DNA from 4 places in the Sinobacterium caligoides genome. Region 3 is predicted to be linked to each of the others. Evidence: predicted binding sites of a transcription regulator. Region 3 holds the regulator's gene; each other region holds the start of a gene.
The links. The regulator PhoB, encoded in region 3, activates phosphate uptake and scavenging genes when phosphate is short. The targets are predictions, from matches to a motif close to TGTCATAAANNTGTAACA.

Region 1 (3,516 bases), on a different contig from region 3:
ATCGCGCATACCGCCGACACTAAAGCGGTAAAACTTCCGCCCTAAAGCATCCGCTATCGACTTACCAATCGATGTTTTACCCACTCCTGGCGGTCCTACTAACAACATAATAGAACCGGAGATTTCACCTTTATAAGCTCCTTGTGCAATGAACTCAATAATCCTATCTTTCACGTCACTAAGACCATTATGATGCTTTTCCAGCACCTCTCGAGCGGGCCCCAGCTCGAGCCGGTCAATTGAATGCATGCCCCACGGCAGCTCAGTAACGCAATCGAGATAGTTACGCGTCACACCATACTCTGGTGACCCCATCTCCAATACGGACAGCTTAATCATTTCGTCATCTATACGAGCTGAGACATGATCAGGTAACTCTTTACCTTCTAGTCGCCCTCTAAACTCATCAACGTCAGATGTCTTATCATCCTTGGTTATACCCAGCTCTTTTTGAATTAACTTGAGCTGCTCACGCAAGAAAAACTCACGCTGCTGTGCACTGATCTTATCGTTGACTTGTTCAGACAATTCACCCTGTAATTTAGCCACCTCCAACTCTTGCCTCAATAGCAACAAGACTGCATCCATACGCTCAATCAAGGGTACCGTATCAACGATATTCTGTAGCTCATCGTTACTAGCAGTCGTAATTGAAGCCGCGAAGTCGGCAAGCGGAGATGGGTCATTGGGTCCAAACCTATTGAGGTATTGGCGTAACTCGTCTGAGTACAGCGGGTTAAGTGGGAGCAACTCTTTGATCACCGCCAAAATAGCAATGGATCTAGCCCGCAAACCGCTGTCATCCTCAACTGGCGCATCTGGATACTCAACCTCAACCTGATAAGGTGGTGACTCTCGTAACCAACGCACTATACGAAAGCGGCGTCTTCCCATCGCAATCAGATGTAAGTACTCACCATCACTTTCAACACTCTGCACCCTCGCAACACAACCGGTTAATGCTAAATCATCGACAGAGAAATCGCCCTCTTCAACAGGGCAGTAAATAAGCCCTACATAGGGCTGGTCCGCCTCCGATACACGATGGATCGTCTCAGCCCAACGCTCACTCGTTACCGTCACCGGTTGCATCTGAGCGGGGAAGAAAGGCCTGCTAGAAATAGGCAGCAATTCAATAACATTCGGCAATACCTGATCAGGCAGTGCGATAGATTTATTTTCAGCAGCCGCTTCTGTTTCTATATTCTCATTTAACTCTGCTACCACTGCCCTACCTCATTCTACGCCGATTACAGGTTGCCAGGCTGTTGCAGGGATTGCCTCAGTGACTGACATCTAACCTATATGGGGTCGCAACAAGCAAATTCCAATAAGTGAAGCGCGCAATACGCGACAACACTCACCCATTGCTACACTGATTAATATCCCTTTATCGTATAGAGGTGTATTAAGGTATGCTTACAAGAAAACATAACTTAGCCTGTTTCCTTTTACTGATGGCCGTTACCACAGCGTTGTCGCTAAGTATCTATCAGTCAGGAAGAAGCTTCCAGGCTAGCTCTAGCCTTATGCTAGAACAAGATATCCCTCGACTTACCACCATTAATTCGCTTAATTCAGAGGTAGGCAGACTACTAACAATCTATACCAACCTAAAAAATACGCCATCGCCAATACAGCCTAATCTAGAATTGGCACACAGCTTACTCGCTGCTAGCATCATAAACTTTCAAGAGCCTAATACTTTAAAAAAGTTACAGCTTAAACTCTGGAAAATAGAAAAGATTTCTAACAATAATAGCCAGATCATCCTTGAGCTGGAAGCAATACAGAGTAACCTGAAAACAATACAACAAAGCCTCACCTTCAAGCTAAGTGAGCATGGCCGAGAAAGTATTCAGCAAGCAATAACACTCAGCGGACGAATTGAACTTTATACTGTCATCATTTTCATCGTGGGTACCGCCCTCACCTTAACTCACCTCCCTTCACGCGAATATCCAGCAAAAAACAACCTACAAAGCTAGTGCAGCAAGACAACATTCTTGTAATAAAACCGTTACCGTTCCGTCACATCTATGTAATATGTGCTGACCATAATACATGCCATTAAATGTATGGATAGCTAAAACAAACTTTGGAATGAACTGGAGATGTATGATGAACGTAAATAAATTAACGGCTGCGCTACTAGCAACCACAGGCTTGGCCGTCACTTCCGCTTACGCTGACACTGATGTTACTGTCTACGGCAAGCTCAATGTCACCGCAGAGAATGTCGATAACGGTGATGACTCAACAGCTAAGCTTAACTCAAATGCCTCACGCTTAGGCTTTAAAGGCAAAACCGGCTTAACAGAGAGCACCTCCGTTATCTACAAGATGGAATATGAAGTTGCTGTCGACGACGGCGACACTAAAGATGGCAACGCCTTTAAGCAGCGCAACATCTACATCGGACTAACGGGTGACTTTGGTACTGTCTTCGCTGGTAACCATGACACAGCCCTAAAGCTATCGCAAAACAAAGTCGATGTGATGAACGACCTTAACGGCGGCGACATGAAGAACGTGCTGGTAGGGGAAACGCGCGCTAAGAACATCATTAACTATACAACCCCTAGCTATAGCGGTTTCAGCGCCACTATTCAGCCAATCCTCAACGAAGGTGATAATATCACTGGTGAAGATGGTGATAAGGAAGATGGCTTCTTCGACTCATTCTCGTCTTCCGTTAACTGGGAAAATGACAGTTTCTACGTTGCCCTTGCTCATGACAACAATGTAGCGACTAAGTCAGCGCTTGAGCATGACGCCTTTGATAATACCCGTCTCGTTGCACAGTATAAAATTGCTGCTCTTACCTTTGGCGCGCTTTATCAAGTCTCTGATTATCAGGGCGTCGATGCTAGCAACCTAAATGAAGATAGCTTTACTGGCTATCTTGTCAGCGCAGCTTATAAGATCAACAAGCAGTGGAAGGTTTATGGTCAAGTGGGCCAATCTGACATGCCAATTGAATATGTCGACACCGATAAAAACGAGCAGTACGGTATCGGCGTAGACTATAACTTTAGTAAGGCCACCAAGGTCTTTGGCTTCTATAACAGCTTAGAAGCGACAGAGAATGTTAGTAATAACAAAGAAGAGCTGGACGTTTTAGGCCTTGGTCTACAGCACAAGTTCTAAATAGAGACAGCTTTACCAATACCACCGAAAAGGGGGGAGTGCGATAGCGCTCCCCCCTTTTCACTATCTTTAGCGACAAAAGGGATCCACTCATGAAAACAATGCTGACAATTACCATCATCACATTGAACCTGTTAAATTACGCTCATGCCGCAGAATCAACTGTCGATGACGCTGACAGCTTAAATTTCAGCAATTTTCATAAGGATGACAAAATAAAGCTCATTGATAGTGAGAAGCCTCAAAAAGCTATCATGATTAACGGCGAAAAAAAGACGACATCAACAAACAAGAACCACATTGCAACGGCACAGTACCAACTCACAAGTAACCGTCATAAAGCCGAGCAAGCAGTACAAGAAAAAG
Region 2 (3,516 bases), 440 kb from region 3:
AGAGAAGGTTCCCGCGACACTCGAGCTGGTTTTTGGTGCGGTTATTATTATCTTGTTAGTGTCGATCCCAGCAGGGGTCTATAGCGCAATCAACCCACGAAGTTTGCTGACAAAATTTATAATGGGCTTTAGTGTTATCGGTATATCGGTACCAGTTTTTCTCATGGCTATCCTGTTGATTTATGCTTTTTCTATCCACCTAGGCTGGCTACCTTCTTATGGTCGCGGTGATTTAGTGCCAGTATTTGGCTCCTGGGAAACAGGCTTTCTCACAAAGGATGGTTTGCTGCACTTAATTTTGCCTTGTATTTCTTTGGCGAGCATTATGCTGCCACTTTTCATTCGTTTGATTCGCGCAGAGATGGTCGAGTCGCTTCATACTGAGTATGTACGTTTTGCTTGGGCAAAAGGTTTAAACAAGTATCGTGTCTGGTTCTTGCACGCTCTTAAAAACACCATGTTGCCAGTGGTTACCGTTGGCGGTGTACAGATTGGTACCATGGTCGCTTATACTATTCTCACCGAGTCTGTATTTCAGTGGCCAGGCACCGGTTTCATGTTTCTTGAGGCAGTTAACAGAGTTGATACTCCATTAATCGTCGCTTACTTAATCATTGTAGGGTTGATTTTTGTGGTGACCAATACTTTGGTGGATTTAATTTATGGCTTGATAGATCCAACAGTCGATATTATTGGAGGCAAAAAATGAGCGAGCAAAGTTTGAGTCGCTTGGATCGTTTTAAGCAGTCCAATTTGTTTTATTGTTTTACTCGTGACAAAGTCGCGATGGTTTGTACGGGATTATTTTTGGTTTTTATCCTCGGCTCTATTTTTGCCCCGGCGATAGCACCTTATAATCCTTACGATATGAGTTCGATAGATATTATGGATTCTGAGTTGCCCCCTTCTTGGCAGGAGGATGGTGAGGAACGCTTCCTATTAGGGACTGATGCTCAGGGCCGAGATATGTTAAGTACAATCTTGTACGGTACTCGTGTCTCACTGACCATTGGTTTGTCAGCCGTGGCACTGCAGGCGCTGCTGGGTATTGTGATTGGACTAAGTGCTGGTTATATCGGTGGTCGAGTCGACAGTATGTTGATGCGCTTGGCTGATATACAGCTGTCATTTTCGACGATGATGGTAGCCATTATAGTATTAGCGGTGTTTAAAGCCTCCTTCGGTAGCGAGTTGTACGGCGAGTTTGCCATGTTGATCCTAATCTTTGTTATTGGTATCGCAGAATGGCCACAATATGCTCGTACAATCAGGGCTTCTGTCCTAGCGGAAAAGGAGAAAGAGTACGTTCAGGCAGCAAAGGTGATGGGCTTTGGTAATATAAAGATCATGTTTCGTCATATCTTGCCGAATTGTATGTCACCGATATTTGTGATTTCTACGGTGCAGATCGCCAACGCCATTATTAGTGAAGCAGCGCTGTCTTTCCTTGGTTTAGGGATGCCTATCTCGGAGCCCTCCTTGGGTGCGTTGATCAGTAGTGGCTTTGAGTTTATCTTTAGTGGCTCTTGGTGGATAACAGTTATACCTGGAGTCGTCTTGGTGACTCTGGTGTTGGTGATCAACCTACTTGGGGATTGGTTACGTGATGTGATGAATCCAAAGATCTACAAAGATTAATGTTTTTCTGTGGCTATTCTTAGTCACCTTTGCATCTGCTGTGTACTTGAATTTATAGTTTAACTGCGCAGCAGCTGTGAAACCTTATATCTCTTTAATATATATCGAAAAACTCGTTTTTATAGCGAAAGCGTTAAGCTGTTACGAAAGTAATCCCCCCCCCCAGCTTCCCTCCCAATTTTTATAAGCCTTATATTGTCTGTTAGTGGTGCGGTTGAACTTATAATTTTTATCGATGTCTCTAGTTGTAGTCGCTGCATTAATAAAAATATTACTAAGGCTTCATGTTTTTCTAGCGCGAATGTGTCGGATAGAGCACACCTTGGTTGATAAATAAAGGTGATAATTCGCGCTTGGCCTAAGGAGCGATCACGCTACTTGTCATCATTTAGTCACAGTGAATGCTGTAGAATGCTGTGAGCATTAATGATTGATCAATTGTTATAACAATAAGACCTATATGAAAATGAAAATGAAAAAAACGAGTTATAAGTCAGTCTTTGCTGTGCTTTCTGTAATAATCTCTTTGGCTTTAATTCGTGCTGTTTATGCGAGTTATAGTGTGCCAGTGGGTGATGGGTTAAAAGGATATAATGTTGCCGTAGAGGCTCATCTTGTGGAAGGTGTTGATAATAACTTATCTGGTATTACCTTCAACGATGACACCCAGCGTCTCTGGGCTGTGATGAACGGACCGACGCAACTGTTAGAGCTCGATAAAAAAATGAACGTTTTGCGTAAGGTTAAGCTAGTTAATTTTAGTGACACTGAGGCGGTGGTTTATGCGGGCGAAGGGCGTTTCTTAATCGTTGATGAGCGTTTACAAAGTGTTGTACTAGTACGAATTGATGCTGATACAAAGGCTGTGGACAGGAAGGATGCTAAAAAGTTTACCTTAAATGTTGGTGGTAACAAGAATAAGGGCTGGGAGGGTTTGGCTATTAATCGGGAAAATAACGATATATTTGTCGCCCGCGAACGTGACCCTATGCAGGTAATTAAAATAAAAGGGTTTCTATCTTCTGATGGTAGTCTTGAACTAGAAAAATATACTGAAGATATTGATAATAAACTCGGGATGGATGATTTCTCTGGGTTGCACTTTGATCAGTACACAGGCCATCTTATGGTGCTTAGCGATGAGTCGAGAGCGTTAGCTGAAATTGATGGTGACGCTAATATACTGGGCTACATGAAGCTGGAGTCGGGTGAGCACCGATTGGCTGAAGACCTTCCGCAGCCTGAGGGCGTCACGACGGACGATGAAGGTAATATCTATATTGTCAGCGAGCCAAATCTAATCTATCGCTTTGATCGCGGCTAATCGCGTTAGTTAAAACAGGGCAGCTCAGCCGCTATTGGCTAGCTGCCCTAAAACCGACTTGTTGACAGTTATCCTTGATGAAAGGGACAGGTCGGTTTTACGCCATGCCACACCGGTAAGGTTAGGTCGGCGGCATTCTCATTGGGTCCACCTGTTCGGCTTTTATAGCTGCCTTCGTTGATCTGTAGCTGCATGAGAGCAGTCCCTTTACGCTCCTGCGCACTCGGTGGGCGAACATGATCCCAGCGACCTTCTTCTAAGTCATTTATTAGTAGTGAAAATACTCGGTCGAACTGTTGTGGGTCGGTGATTCTTTTACCGCTGCAGTAGAGTACGGCAGAGCGGAAGTTAGCGCTGTGATGGTAGGCGGATTTTGCCATTACCCACTCGCTGCATTCGGCAATGGAGAGGCAAAATTCATCGCCTTGCTCTAACATTTTTTGCAATCGACTCTTGTTGGCGACGTGAAAATACAGTGCTTCGTCAACTCGCCATATTGTCATTGGGATGATAACGGGGCGCCCGTCGAGAACAAACCCCATGTGCCCTAGCTT
Region 3 (3,516 bases):
GTCCTGTGCCACCGGTCGCAATTGAGCGACTGGTATCGACGCGGTAAAAACGCTCAGTCAAACGACTTAAGTGGTGCTGAGCGATACCAAAGCCATTGTCAGATACGGAAAAGGTCGCGCCACCATCACTGTTACCCCTCCAACTAATCGTAACCTGGCCATCCTCACCGCTGTATTTACACGCATTAACAACCAGGTTATTAAAAGCGCTACGTAGCTCCTTAAACTGCCCCGTTAGTTGTATTGAGTCTTCAACCTCGATGACAAACGACTTCCCCTGCCCCGCCGCATGAATCGAGGCCTCCTCCGCCATCTCTCTCGCCGTAGCCGCTACAGCCACCGCCACATCGGAGTCCTCCTGCGGCACCGACTCTAGGCGCGACAGCCACATCAGATCAGTAATCAGGTTTTCCATCCTTTCTGCCTGCTCTTGCATTTGCGTAATCGGACGACGCCAGCGGGAACTCTCACTATCGAGATGCATATCAATCACCTCAAGGTAGCCTTTAATGACCGTCAGCGGTGTACGTAGCTCATGTGACATATTACCGATGAAGTCTTGCCTCATTTTCTCCAAGTGCCTGACTTTGGAGATATCACGAATAAAAATAAGACGATTGCCTGCGCCAAAAAAAGTCATACTGAGCGAAAGTGTTAAATGCGGCGTCGTCGGTGAGACCATCTCTAGTGGTTCACTGAAATCACATTGATTAAAATAATCAATGAACTTTTGATCGACGATCACATTCACTAGCAACTTCTTATAATGGCCAGGGAAAGAAACGCCTATTAACTTTTTCGCCGAACCGTTAGCCCAAGTAAGCTCTCCCCCTCCACCAACGACAATAACGCCATCAGAAAGTGAGGAAGCCGCCTCCTGAAGATAAGTTTCAGCGGCACCAAGACGTCGATGCTGCTCTTCATAACGGCTGCGTAAACGGCTGTAATCAAGCGCCACTTCGCGAACCATCCCGACGCGCTTATCGGCTTCAGCGAGATCGGTTAAAGCAGCTGTATTTTCAAGCCAGCGGCGCAGACGATGCATCCGCCAAAGGTGATCAGCCACAAAGCAAAGGCACCCTGTCAACATGGCAGGCAACATGTATCCCATAGCGCCCCCTACTGCAGAGATGGGCAGGACGAAAATTAATACGCGAAGAATCTCGCGGTTGAAAGCAGGTTGGTAATTCACACGGATTCCATCTAACGAGGTTAACGTCGCTCTAATAAGCTTCAGCCCCAAGAAAGCAGGCTGAGTAAGGTCAAACAGTCACACCTTGCTCTGAGAAGCGGTAACCCGCTCCACGAACAGTCTGAATATAGACACCGAAATCTTGTCCGCTGTCGAGCTGAAGCGCCTTACGCAAACGTCTAATGTGGACATCGACAGTGCGCTCCTCAACATAGACATTACCTCCCCAGACGCGATCAAGTAGCTGTGCACGTGAATAGACCCGATCCTGATGCGTCATGAAGTAATTCAACAGGCGGTATTCGGTGGGACCTAAATTAATCATCGTACCAGCCAATAAAACCCGGTGGTTATCCGGCTCCATCACCAGCTCGCCAACAACAATCTTCTCATTGTCATTACTCGCGCCACTACGCCGCAAAACGGCATTCACTCGCGCTATAAGTTCCCGCGGGGAGAAAGGTTTCGTAATGTAATCATCAACCCCACCCTCTAAACCTTGGATCTTATTACTTTCATCAGCCTTAGCGGTCAGCATAATGACAGGGACATCCGCCACACCATCATCTTTCTTGAGGCGACGCACCAACTCGATACCACTGGTTCCAGGCAACATCCAGTCTAACAACACAAGATCTGGTTGCTCATCGAGTATCTTGCTATGCGCTTCAATCGCATCTGCCGCTTCGACACACTCGAAGTCACTAAACTCTAAGTTCATTCGTAGCATCTCACGAATGGCCGCTTCGTCATCAACAATCAATATTTTTGCGTTACTCATAGCGTCCTCATAATTAGTAGCCTCAGTTATCGTACTGCAGCGTATAGGACTATTTAACGACAGCTGTGTGACAGCTATGTTACAGGCCCTACAGAACGATCAATCGAAGATGACAGTTTTGTTACCCTGAATCATCGCCCTATCCTCTAAGTGCGCCCGTAAACCTCGCGCTAACACTCGCCTCTCGACATCCTTTCCTAGACGAACCATATCGTCTTTACTGTCACGATGGCTGACGCGAATCACATCTTGATCCAATATCGGCCCCTCATCGAGCTGCTCTGTCACATAATGACACGTCGCACCGACCAGCTTTACTCCCCTATCAAAGGCTTTTTGATAGGGGTTAGCGCCAATAAAGGAAGGTAAGAAACTGTGATGGATATTGATAATCTTGCCACTGTATTTCTGACACAAGGCTTGTGGCACTATCTGCATATAACGTGCTAAAACAATCACATCAGGATCTAGCGTTGACAACTGTTGCTCAACTTGTGCGTTTGCAACCGCCTTCTCTTGGCCTTTAAAGTCAATGTAATGGTAAGGGATCTTATGCCACTCCACCATTGCTCTTAAATTCTCATGATTGGCAATCACCGCCACAATATCGCAATTTAGCTCCCCACTCTCCCAGCGATGTAAAATGTCCGCCAAACAATGCGAGGCATGGCTCGCCATCAACACCACCTTCTTGCGTACATCAGAATCATTACAACGCCATTGCATATCGAAGCGATCTGCTAACTCAGCAAATTGTGTATAAAACTCGTCGTAACTCACATTCAAACTATCGGCAAGGATCTCGCTGTGCATGAAAAACTGCCCGGTATCCCGGTCAGCGTGGTAGTTAGCCTCTGTCATCCAACCGTCACGATCAGCGACAAACTGACTAACAGCGGCAACAATACCCACCTTGTCAGGGCAGGAGATAATCAGGCGAAAGGTACGATCCATAACAAAACCTATATAAATACAAAGAGCTACAAAGCAGATGAAGGTAGATAGATAACATCGTCGTTACTATACGCAAATACTATGAATACTCAACGCTACCCCCTTACCCACGTCAGCCTTTTTATTGCCATATCAGCACAGGACAATAGCTTTCACTATCCCTTTAAGGTGACTACACGTATAATTTGCCCTCCGTTTCTACAGCCTCGGTCCTATCGCGTATGTCACACACCGCTACCCCCCTATTCTCCTACCGTAAACACTGGGCAGAATGTTTTGGTCCCGCCCCTTTCTTGCCGATGAGTCGCGAGGAGATGGATGTGCTTGGGTGGGACAGCTGTGACGTCATCATTGTCACCGGTGACGCCTATGTTGACCATCCCAGCTTCGGCATGGCCGTCATCGGCCGGCTACTCGAGGCGCAGGGCTTCCGGGTGGGTATTATCTCGCAGCCAGACTGGACCAATAAAGAAGCTTTCATGACGCTCGGCAAACCCAATCTGTTCTGGGGTATCGCTGCGGGCAACATGGACTCCATGATCAATCGCTACACCGCCGACAAGAAGCTGCGCCATGACGATGCATACAC
Region 4 (3,516 bases), 560 kb from region 3:
TTGTTCTTATCGGTCTTCTTCATAGACTTGATCCAATCAAAAGACTTACAACCACCTTCCATCGCTAACTCAGCAAATGCGTCACGCGTACCTGAGGTAGGTGGCGGACCCATCACCTCGATCTTGTTGTTAGGTAGCTTAGGGTTAACCTGTTGCCAAGTTTTATAGGGGTTTTCAACCAGAGTATGAGAACCGTCTGGGTTTGGCACGTTACGCGCCAGTGCAAGGTAGATATCGCGAAGGCTAAGATCATACTGCTTTGCACTTTTAGCATTAGCCAAGACGATGCCGTCAAAACCAATCACTACTTCCATAATATCCTTCACGCCATTCTTGGCACACAGCTCAACTTCTGATGACTTAATCTTACGAGAAGCATTAGTAATATCAGGAGTGTTACCGCCTGCGCCCGCACAGAACAGCTTGAAGCCACCGCCTGAGCCTGTGGACTCAACCTTAGGTGTCTTGAACTTAGTCTCTTTACCGAAGCGCTCGGCAACAACCGTTGAGAATGGGTAAACAGTGGATGATCCAACGATGCTGATATAGTCACGATCAGCAGCCTGTACCGTTGTTGATAGTGCCATGCCTGCAATAGCTAGGGCAGTCAGTTTTTTTAACATATTGTCCTCCAAGGATCTTAATAATCAGTCACGATAATCTAACGAGATAAAAATCATTCAAACTCTAAGTGGTCGCTATACTAATCGAGATAATTGACAGTTCTGTGAAGGGAATATGAAGGTTATATTACACTGATTTTTCCCCTTTTGAGACAGCAAGTTACCATCCGGGGACTCGAAACAAAGGCATAAAAAAGCCGCACAGCCCCCCGGAGAGAGGGGCGCTATGCAGCTAAAAACAAGTAGTTATAAAAGGGGGCGCTAAACAAGCTAGTTCGAAGACGGTACTGACGACACCCAGACCTCGACACGCCCATTCTTCATCTTAGCGACCACATCACCATTATTAGCGATCGGCATAAACGCCCCTAAGCTCATCACCGGCTCAATGTTTTCGACTTTGCCGATCAACTTATTCTTCACCATCAACGCACGATGCTTAGCCAGCACCTTCTCCAAGCTTGATTTCGACCGAACATCGCTAAACCCGACTAACGAAACTCGCTGTTTGCCATCACTGCTGGCAAAATAACCCTCTAGACGCAGCAGGTCTCTCTGCCCCTTATTATCTAAGACGGCACTCGCGGGCGAGAAATAAAAATTGACACTTAAGCGCTTCGACTGCTGAGTAAGCTGTAAATATTCCGCTGGAGCACTGCTATCCGCTTGCTGCTCGACGGCGATAATATTCTGCGAAATAAAACCAATATTCTCTACAATCGACTGCCCCTTTTCACTCAACACAAAACTCAAAAAATCGTCAACATGCGGGTTATCGATATTAGACTTGCTATATAGGTACAGTCGACGGGCTAAGGGGTAATCCTCCGTCGCGACGTTGATCCGCTCCGGTTTCATTGCTCGAGTCTGACGATCAGATACAGCCAATAACTTACTACCGGCGACCGCTGCCAAAGGCACAAAACCAATACCCCCACGGTCCGCCTCAACTTGTGCAGATAGCTCTGCGTTTGACTCGTAACGCGATGCACCGCTCGCTAAGGCCGTCTTTTTACCCAACACCAAGCTTCTAAAAGTATCCCAGGTACCTGAGTTATCGTCACGGGCATAGAGCGTAATAGCACGGTCGTCACCCCCAAGCTGCCGCCAGTTATCTATTTCACCACTAAAAATACGCTTTAATATCGGCTTACTGAGTTCATTCAACGAATTATCTGGGTGAACAATAATAGCCAAACCATCAATGGCAATCACATGCTCATTATCAAAGCTGTTCATATCACCGAAACGCTCGAGCAACTTCACCTCACTCTGCTTGATCGCTCTCGACGACATCGCGATGTCCGCACGCCCAGCATTCAGCCATTTAAAGCCCGTACTCGAGCCATGCGCCGAAATATCTACGGCAATTGATTGACTCCCGTCGTTACCATACTGACTTCCAAGAATACGCACCTCATTCTCAATATGACTGGGAACGACATGCACATTTTGCGCACCAAGATCACGAAGATACTCCATCACCAATGCTGGCGCCAAGCGCCCGCCTACCGTATTGGAGCCCGCCAAACGAAACAACAACTCCGGTTTATCGGCAGCGGAGACTGCGGCCGCATTGAGCCGTACTGCGGTAAAAATGCTGAAACAAAGACAGCTTATTATAATTAAAAAATGGCGCTGAGATCGAAACCGCATAGATAAAACACTCCGATAAAATTCGTTTTTTAACGTTCAGTTGAATTTTACGCAGATTTTAAGTTCGTCAAATGACGGGGTGATGACAGTTATATGGCACTTTAATGACAGCGCCAAAACCTCACGGGATGATAGGGCAGCTACAGATTATTACAACTTTCTTAAAGAGCTATTATGAGAAACTAATTGCGCCCAATCCTTATGGCCTTCGCTATGATAAATTTTAACACGACTCAGGCAGGCATAGGGAACCTCTAACCTGACAATCGCGTCCACAGGCATCGCCAGCAAGCGGGTCAATAATACCCGTATCGCACCACCATGACTCACCAGTAAAATATGCTGACCTCGATGCGCCGACAACAGTAGATCCCAGGCACGATACTGCCTCGTCATAAAGCGTTCCATACTCTCACCATTTGGCGGTGTATTGGACGATGGCTTTTCCCAGAACTTCCTCAGCGCTTCGCCCTGCTCGGCCTGCACATCGGCAATCAAGCGCCCCTCCCAGTCACCGAAATCAATTTCCGCCAAATCTTCATAGCTGGCGACAGGTAAGTGGCTGCGCTCACCAAGCTGTGTCGCGAATCTAGCACAGCGCTGTAAGGGGGATGTCACGATTGCCTGCCAAGGTGGCGCCTCAGACTCGACTGCCGCTGACATCTGCTGCCAGCCCTGATCCGAGAGCGACACATCACTGCTGCCACGAAAAATCTCCCCCCCCTCGCAGGCTCCATGTCGTAATAGATCAATCGTCGTCAACATCGTTGTCACCCTCTGTTAAACCTCGTCCGCACCACTGACGCCAGCATCAGCAAAACTCGCCATGCCTCGATGTAACGCCAGAGCCGACTGCACAACACTATAGGCAACAGCAGCACCACTGCCCTCACCTAAACGCATATCTAATTGTAAGATAGCCTCTGCCTCAAGTGCAGCCAACACCTTTCGATGCCCTGGTTCAGCAGAACTATGGCCAAACAACAGCCACCCTCTAATCGACGGGTTAATCGCCACCGCCATCAAGGCTGCAACCGTGGCAATAAAACCATCCACTAATACTGGCAACCCTCTCTGCGCACAGCGAATATAAGCCCCTACCAAGCCGGCGATCTCAAGCCCCCCAAGACAGGCAAGTAGCGCCATCGGTTGTTCACGACGAACCCCATGCAACGCAATCGCCGCATCAATCACCTGCGCTTTATGCATCACCACATCACTGCTCACCCCTGTACCC

Region 1: a site for PhoB is predicted at 2,030-2,047, ahead of EDC56_RS00245 (porin). Genes of this name have one in related genera too.
Region 2: a site for PhoB is predicted at 2,018-2,035, ahead of EDC56_RS03760 (SdiA-regulated domain-containing protein). Genes of this name have one in related genera too.
Region 4: a site for PhoB is predicted at 2,372-2,389, ahead of EDC56_RS04300 (substrate-binding domain-containing protein). Genes of this name have one in related genera too.

What each region holds. Positions count from the first base shown of each region.
Region 1 covers NZ_RKHR01000001.1:46,000-49,515, forward strand. Annotated here, with positions in the region: gene lon (endopeptidase La) at 1-1,227, opposite strand, end outside; gene EDC56_RS00240 (hypothetical protein) at 1,416-1,988, shown strand; gene EDC56_RS00245 (porin) at 2,119-3,150, shown strand; gene EDC56_RS00250 (hypothetical protein) at 3,243-3,516, shown strand, end outside.
Region 2 covers NZ_RKHR01000003.1:824,621-828,136, reverse strand. Annotated here, with positions in the region: gene EDC56_RS03770 (ABC transporter permease) at 1-709, shown strand, start outside; gene EDC56_RS03765 (ABC transporter permease) at 706-1,638, shown strand; gene EDC56_RS03760 (SdiA-regulated domain-containing protein) at 2,099-2,962, shown strand; gene EDC56_RS03755 (pyridoxamine 5'-phosphate oxidase family protein) at 3,031-3,516, opposite strand, start outside.
Region 3 covers NZ_RKHR01000003.1:381,369-384,884, forward strand. Annotated here, with positions in the region: gene phoR (phosphate regulon sensor histidine kinase PhoR) at 1-1,192, opposite strand, end outside; gene phoB (phosphate regulon transcriptional regulator PhoB) at 1,263-1,973, opposite strand; gene purU (formyltetrahydrofolate deformylase) at 2,073-2,927, opposite strand; gene EDC56_RS01900 (YgiQ family radical SAM protein) at 3,149-3,516, shown strand, end outside.
Region 4 covers NZ_RKHR01000003.1:945,766-949,281, forward strand. Annotated here, with positions in the region: gene EDC56_RS04295 (substrate-binding domain-containing protein) at 1-623, opposite strand, end outside; gene EDC56_RS04300 (substrate-binding domain-containing protein) at 894-2,279, opposite strand; gene EDC56_RS04305 (histidine phosphatase family protein) at 2,430-3,044, opposite strand; gene cobT (nicotinate-nucleotide--dimethylbenzimidazole phosphoribosyltransferase) at 3,060-3,516, opposite strand, start outside.